Regions from separate parts of the Brevibacillus sp. HB1.3 genome, predicted to be linked through region 1. Evidence: riboswitches for the same ligand, from Rfam matches in the RefSeq annotation. Region 1 holds a riboswitch; the other holds the start of a gene.
The links. A riboswitch is a leader RNA that binds a small molecule or an ion and turns the genes downstream of it on or off. The one in region 1 is predicted to bind S-adenosylmethionine.
Positions count from the first base shown of each region.

Region 2: another riboswitch for S-adenosylmethionine. It lies ahead of HPY31_RS14375 (2,3-diketo-5-methylthiopentyl-1-phosphate enolase); the one in region 1 lies ahead of HPY31_RS03695 (ABC transporter permease).

Region 1 covers NZ_JABMIT010000001.1:778,711-782,122, reverse strand. Annotated here, with positions in the region: gene HPY31_RS03700 (ABC transporter permease) at 1-720, opposite strand, end outside; gene HPY31_RS03695 (ABC transporter permease) at 725-1,657, opposite strand; SAM riboswitch class I at 1,767-1,871, opposite strand; gene HPY31_RS03690 (sulfite exporter TauE/SafE family protein) at 1,994-2,788, opposite strand; gene HPY31_RS03685 (rhodanese-like domain-containing protein) at 2,826-3,412, opposite strand, start outside.
Region 2 covers NZ_JABMIT010000005.1:303,224-306,635, reverse strand. Annotated here, with positions in the region: gene HPY31_RS14385 (methylthioribulose 1-phosphate dehydratase) at 1-168, opposite strand, end outside; gene HPY31_RS14380 (2-hydroxy-3-keto-5-methylthiopentenyl-1-phosphate phosphatase) at 172-840, opposite strand; gene HPY31_RS14375 (2,3-diketo-5-methylthiopentyl-1-phosphate enolase) at 837-2,051, opposite strand; SAM riboswitch class I at 2,138-2,314, opposite strand; SAM riboswitch class I at 2,620-2,765, shown strand; gene mtnK (S-methyl-5-thioribose kinase) at 2,899-3,412, shown strand, end outside.

The DNA of each region.
Region 1 (3,412 bases):
CGTGAAGGTCAGGTTGACGATGATGACGCCGATCGTATTCGGAAGCAGATGTTTGATGATGATTTTGGTATGTGAGGTGCCCAGTTTTTCTGCGGCCAGCACAAACTCTTGCCGCTTGATCTGCATGATTTGTCCTCTGACCAGGCGGGCCATCCCCACCCAGCCTGTTAACGAAAGGGCAATAATGATGGTTGCGAGTCCAGGCTCCAGAACCACCATCAGCAGGATTACCACCAGCAGATACGGAATGCTGTACAGAATTTCGGCCAACCGCATCAGGATGTTGTCTACATGGTCGCCCAGCTTGTTCCTCCCTGCCATGTAACCGGATATCCCGCCGATGCATACACCAATCACGAGGTCGATGGCTGCTGCCGCCACACCAATAAACAAAGAGATTTGTCCGCCTGCCCAGGTACGTGCCCACATGTCCCGGCCCAAGTCATCCGTTCCAAACCAGTGCTCACCTGACAGTGGCAGATTTCCTTTCGTCAAAGACTGTTCATGTGGACTGTGGGGAACGAGCAGCGGACCGATGATTGAGAGGGTCACCACTGCTGCGAGCAGGAAGAACCCTAGCATTGCCAGCTTGTTACTGAATACCCGCTGCAATACCTCCTGCCAATACCCAAGACTCGGACGCTCCCGAATTTCCTCAGAAAGCCGGTTTCGGTCGACTGGTCGAAACAGGGAATCCAGTTGTGTTGCCTGATTGGCCATAATGCTACTTCCCTCCACTCGTTAATCTGATGCGCGGGTCAATCACCCGATACAGCAGGTCGATGATGTACAAAGTAAAAATGAGCACAAAGCTGTAAAACACAGTGGTTCCCAAAATAACGGGATAATCGCGGTTAAAAATGCTTTCCACGAAGTATTTGCCGAGCCCGGGAATCGCGAAAATCTTTTCCACCACAAAGGTTCCGGTCATCAGGTTGGCAAACAGCGGACCGATAAAGGTAAGAACAGGCAGGATGGCATTGCGCATCCCGTGTCTAACGACAATGGAAAAGGTGCCAAGCCCTTTAGCCTCTGCCGTGCTTATGTATTCCTGTTGCCAAACCTCAAGCATGCTGGCTCGTACAAAGCGCGCGATGATGGCGAGCGGACCGATAGCGAGCGCAAGTGTTGGAAGAATCGAGTGCTCCCAGCTCCCCCATGCAGCGACGGGTAAAAGCTCCCATTTGACCGCTAAGTACTTGATCAACAGAGGCGCGAGAATAAAACTGGGGACGGAGATCCCGATGATGGCAGCAAACATGGACAAGAAATCCAAGGTTCGATTGTGATAGAGTGCCGCTACGATTCCCAGTGTGATTCCACCTGCCAGTGCGACCGCAAACGACTGGAGTCCCAGAACAGCCGATGCGGGAAATCCCTCTGCAATCAGTGTGTTCACATCCCTCGTCTTGGACTGGATAGAGGGCCCCAAGTCAAATTGCAGCAATCCTTTTAGATAGAGCAGGTACTGTACCGTGATTGGCTGATCCAGGTTGTACTCCGCTCGCATGTTCTCCACCACTTCTTCTGGAAGCATTTTGGCATCTGATGCGAATGGATCACCTGGAATCAGGTGCATGGTCACGAACGTTACCGTGACAATCATCCACAGCGTAACGATCATGAGAAAGCCACGCTTGACTGCATAATAAAGCACGTTGTTTCCTCCTTTGAACTACACATAGTAAAACGATATGAATACTATGGATTATAAATATAGAAAACCCCTCTCCGAAAAGAAGAGGGGCGATTGCACGTTTCCCACCTTCTCATCTCGCAGAATAACTCCGCAGGAATTAGCACCGTAAGGTCAATCAGACCAAGGTTGCCGGGTTTCATCGGGCCAGTCCCTCCACCACTCTCGATAAGAATGTTCTATGAAATTTAATTTCATTGTAAAATTCTTTTTTATCTTATCATTTTACTCGGATATGTCAATGCTGTTCCATGACAATTGATTTTTCTTTATTTTGTTTGTAAAAAAAGTAAATCTTCATACACGTATGAATAGGAGGATGTCAGCCCAAATCTTAATCGTGGTGGCTAGGATCAACAAGGCAAGAATGGATTGGAGAATCCGCGTGCCCAAACGTTTGCTGACCTTCGTACCGAGCGGCGCTGCCATGATGCTGGCGATAACCATGATCACGGATGGCCACAGCAATATGTCCCCTGCCATCCATTTCCCTATCGTCGATCCAATGGAAGATAGAAAAGTGATGGCAAGAGAGGAAGCAATCGCAACTCTTGTCGGTATCTTGAGGATGATCAGCATGATGGGAACCAAAATAAAAGCGCCCGCTGCCCCGACAATTCCGGAGGCACCTCCGACCATCAAAGCAGATAAGACAGCTGTTGGTTTATGAAAGATAACCCTGGTCGTCTGTTCACGTTCGTCCACTCCCTTTTTTGGCAGGAACATCAAGATTACAGCAATCGTGGCCAGGATGGCGTAAACGATATTGACGGCATCTGCCGAAAGAAATTTTCCTCCATATCCTCCAAGCAAGCTCCCGACAATAATGGCACTTCCCATGTACACAACGAGCTGGTAATGAATAAGCCTATCTTTCCGCAGAGTCCAAAGAGCTGCTAGGGTGGCAAAAAATACTTGGACGGCACTTATTCCGGATACTTCGTGAGCTGTGTAAGCAACGAATCCAAGGGCGGGCGGAATGTACAGTAGCATCGGATACTTGATGATGGAGCCCCCGATTCCGACGAGACCAGAGATGAACGATCCCACGAAACCGATAATAAACAGCGTGATCACTAGGTCGATAGTCATAGGCTCACCCTTTGCAGCAACTCGCTTTGATTTCGTTTTATCCTCGTTCTACTACTGGCAAGCCGTCTATTTGCCATTGTAAGATTCCGCCGCTCAAATTCATTACATCCTTGAATCCGTTTGCTTTAAGAATGCTTGCACCTATAGCGGATCGGGCACCGGAACGGCATTGTACGAGAAGCGGTTTATCGTGAGGAAGCTCATCTAGCCGCATGGCGAGTGAACCGAGCATGATGTGCTGTGCATCTTGAATATGTCCTTCCTTCCACTCAGCCAGATTACGTACATCTACTACGTGAACCTCACTCTTTTCCACCCGGTCTGCAATCTCCAGCGGTGTTACCTCTTCAATTGTCTCGAGCGAAGACAATTCCCTTTCCATTAGCTTGGAGCTGTCGATAAAGCCAGTGACAAGATCAATCCCAACAGCACGCAAGGCTTGCAAAATCTCGTCCAGCTCATCTGGGGTGGTCAGGATCTGAACGGGGCGATCGTAATCGACAATCCAGCCCGCCCAGTTGGCAAATGACTTGTTGAAGGGAATGTGAAGTGTTCCCGCCAGATGCCCCTTCGCAAATTTCTGGAAAGGTCGCGTATCGATCATCTGTCCGTTTTCCAGCGATT
Region 2 (3,412 bases), on a different contig from region 1:
TGTTTTGTCTTTGCCGCTTGCCGTTACGGCAAATTGCAAGGGATCGTTTTGTATTTTAATAGAGAGATTGCCACTGGTGCCGGGAAACCAGTCCCGGCGGGCAAATGTCAGCTTGGCGTCATCCAGACGGCGAAAGGCATCCAGACGTTGTTCGAGTGTTGCAGTCATGAATTAGACGACCTCCTGTTGGACTTGCTGTAAAATGCGAATCACATCGTGGAATGTGGCAAACTTGCTATGTGGCAATTGTAGCTCTTCCGACTTGTCAGCGAGGAAGGAACGGGCAATCACATAATCAGCAATTCTGGCTCCAGCCAAATCAGTGATGGAGTCGCCGATGACGATTCGGAAATGGGTTGCTGGATCGTAACGGCGGATGATGGTCGTCTTGCACATGCCGCAGCCGTTTGTGCAATGTTCATCGCAAGCGTTTGGCCACGTAATGGTGATGCGCTCTCCGCTGAAATCACTGCCATTGCAGTAGATCGGTACATCGGTAAGATCGAAGGGTGCCAGGATAGGCTCCAAGAAAAAGTCGATGCCGCCACTTGTGATCAACAGCTCGATGCCTTCTTCGCGGCAATAGCTCACGAAGTCAGCAAATCCCGGGCGAATGGTCGCTTCATGGACAATAAAATCAATAATGTCCTGGCGCAAGGAGGAGGGCAAGAGTTGAAACAGCTTGCCAACCCCTTCCTGAACGCTTATTTTTTGCGAAAGGATTTGCTCCGTCAAGGCTTCCCACTCAGGGGGAGCGAACTTGCGGACAATCGCGACAATGTTGTCTTTTTCGGTAATCGTTCCGTCGAAATCGCAGAACAGGACGAGCTTCTTACTCATCGTGCGCCACCCCACTTTTCCAGGGCGACCGCCAGTTCTTGTGATTCCGAGGCGGCTTCTTCCAAGGTTCGGCCTGCGGTGACTGCATCAATCGCAGCAACGAATGCTTTCGCTCCTGCGGTTGCTCCACCGGGATGACCGTGGATTCCGCCTCCTGCATTGACGATTTGATCGAGTCCGAAGTCTTGAAAAAGCTGTGGAACCAGCCCCGGATGAATGCCGGCAGACGGAACCGGGAAGGAACGGCGTACACCATTCAGTGGATCTGTCAAATGCTTCGCGAGCTGCAACGCTTCTGTTTTGTCCAGAGCGACATTGCCATATGGGGATGGGAAGAGCACCAAATCTGCCCCAGCTACACGCATCAACGTACCGAGTAGGAGCGGGGTGGAGATGCCGTAGTCAGGTGATGGATAGTATGCGCCTGCTAAAGCTGGATGCGCCATGATTGGTACGTGTACGTCAGGATCGGCTGCCAAACGGTGCAGGGCATCGAAGCCAAAGGCCAGCACGTTGAACAAGAGGCAGTCAGCACCCGCCTCTACCGCACGCTTCGCTTTTTCGTTCAGCTCATGCACAGGTCCAGTCAGGTTGGCTGCATAGAGGACGGGCTTGCCAGTTTCGGCTTCGGTCTCTTGTGCGATCTGCTTGAACGCTTTGATCCGTTCGATAAAAGGAGCACGGTCATCTGCAAAGAAGATTTCGTCATCTTTCACGAGATCGACTCCGCCCAAGGCTTGTGCGCGGAATTGCGTCTTCAGATCGTCGAAAGGAAGACCCAGACACGATTTGAAAATGCTCATCAAGAGCGGGCGGTTATGTGCACCTAAACGTTCGCGCAGACCATCAATGCCGAACTTCGGTCCAGGGAAAGCCTGGAGGAATGATTCAGGGAAAACAATGTCGACGAGCTTGATTTTGCCGTCCATCGACAGTTTGCCGAATATTCCGGTTAACAAGGAAGGAATGTCCGCTGTAAAATTGCGAGTCGGATAGCTAACGGTAATCAGACCGCGTGTTTCTCCGTTTTCCAGTGTCGTAATCGGTGTCGCGCTCACAGCTTCACCGAGATATGGCGCTAGCTCAGCTTGCTTGGCAAGCGGCAGGTCCGTCCAGGAACCGACTGTCATGCCGACAGCAATGGCTTGCGCTTTTTTGTTCAAGTCTTTTGCTTGTGTGAGATAGGTGACGAGGATACGTTGTTCACTCATGGTACGTCAAATCCTCCTTGAATTAATAAAAAAAGCCTCCCCATTGAGCGGGGAGGCGGTTGTCGACTATGAAAGCGTCTCGTCTCCTCTCATCTCTCGGGTCAGTAGCCGAAACGAGCCAAAAGTGCTCGATCTCGACTCTTATCCGTTGGAATTAGCACCGTTTCGCTATCCAAGGTACGCATGATGAGCGTACGATTCATGGTATAGCGCCGGTTGCCGGGCATCATAGGGCCAGTCCCTCAGCCAGCTCGCGATAAGAGTTATTCGTTTCCCCCATGATATGACGTTCATTGTCAGGAGTCAATCTTGTTTTTTCAGAGAATGTGCAGCAGGTTATTAGAAAAATGAGACGAAGATGAAACCTTTTTACAATTCCTTCGTGGTGTCGATAACAGCAGCGTTTTTAGGCAAGGTAGACTGGTGGAATTGGGAGAGACCTGCGGCATCCGGAACACAATACAGCTACTGATAGCAGGGTGCGAATTTTTGCACAAAAGGGTGTTGACATCGTGGAAGCGTTGGTTGTATGATTCAAACTAAATCAAAAACCGAATACGTTTTGGATACCTTATCCAGAGAAGGTGGAGGGACTGGCCCGATGATACCCGGCAACCGACATGACGCCATTCAGACGCGAGGAAGCGAACGATTGACAGGCGACATGCACGGTGCTAATTCCTGCAGAAACAAAAGTGGTCTGGAAGATAAGGGGGACATCAACACGTTTCTTACACGTGACGACAGCGACCTCTTTTCTTCGGGAAAAGAGGTCTTTTTTGCTCTCATGACACAAACAAAACAAGTAGAGATAGAGGAAAAATACGTAGAGGGGAGTTTTGGAATCATGGCATATCGCGCATTGACTGAACAGGAAGCAGTGGAGTACGTAAAGGGAATACCGGGTCTTTTTAGCGAAGGAGCAGAGCTGACCAGCCGAGAAATCGGGGATGGCAACCTCAATCTGGTTTTTGACATTCAAGAGCCAGCAACCGGTAAGAGCGTCATTGTCAAGCAAGCACTGCCTTTTGCCCGCGTTGTGGGGGAATCTTGGCCGCTTACGATTGATCGGGCTCGCATCGAGAGCGAGGCACTCCGCATTCAGCACAAATACGTTCCAGACCTGGTGCCACAGGTGTATCATTTCGATGGGGAACTTGCCTTGACAGTTATGGAAAACGTCGGTGACCACATCATCATGCGCAAAGGGCTGATCGAAGGAAAGCGGTACCCACTATTCGCGAAGCAAATTGGCCGTTTTCTCGCGCAAACGTTGTTCTTCACATCCGATCTGGGCGCACATCCATACGATAAAAAAGCGCTAGTCGGAACATTCATAAATCCAGAATTATGCAAAATTA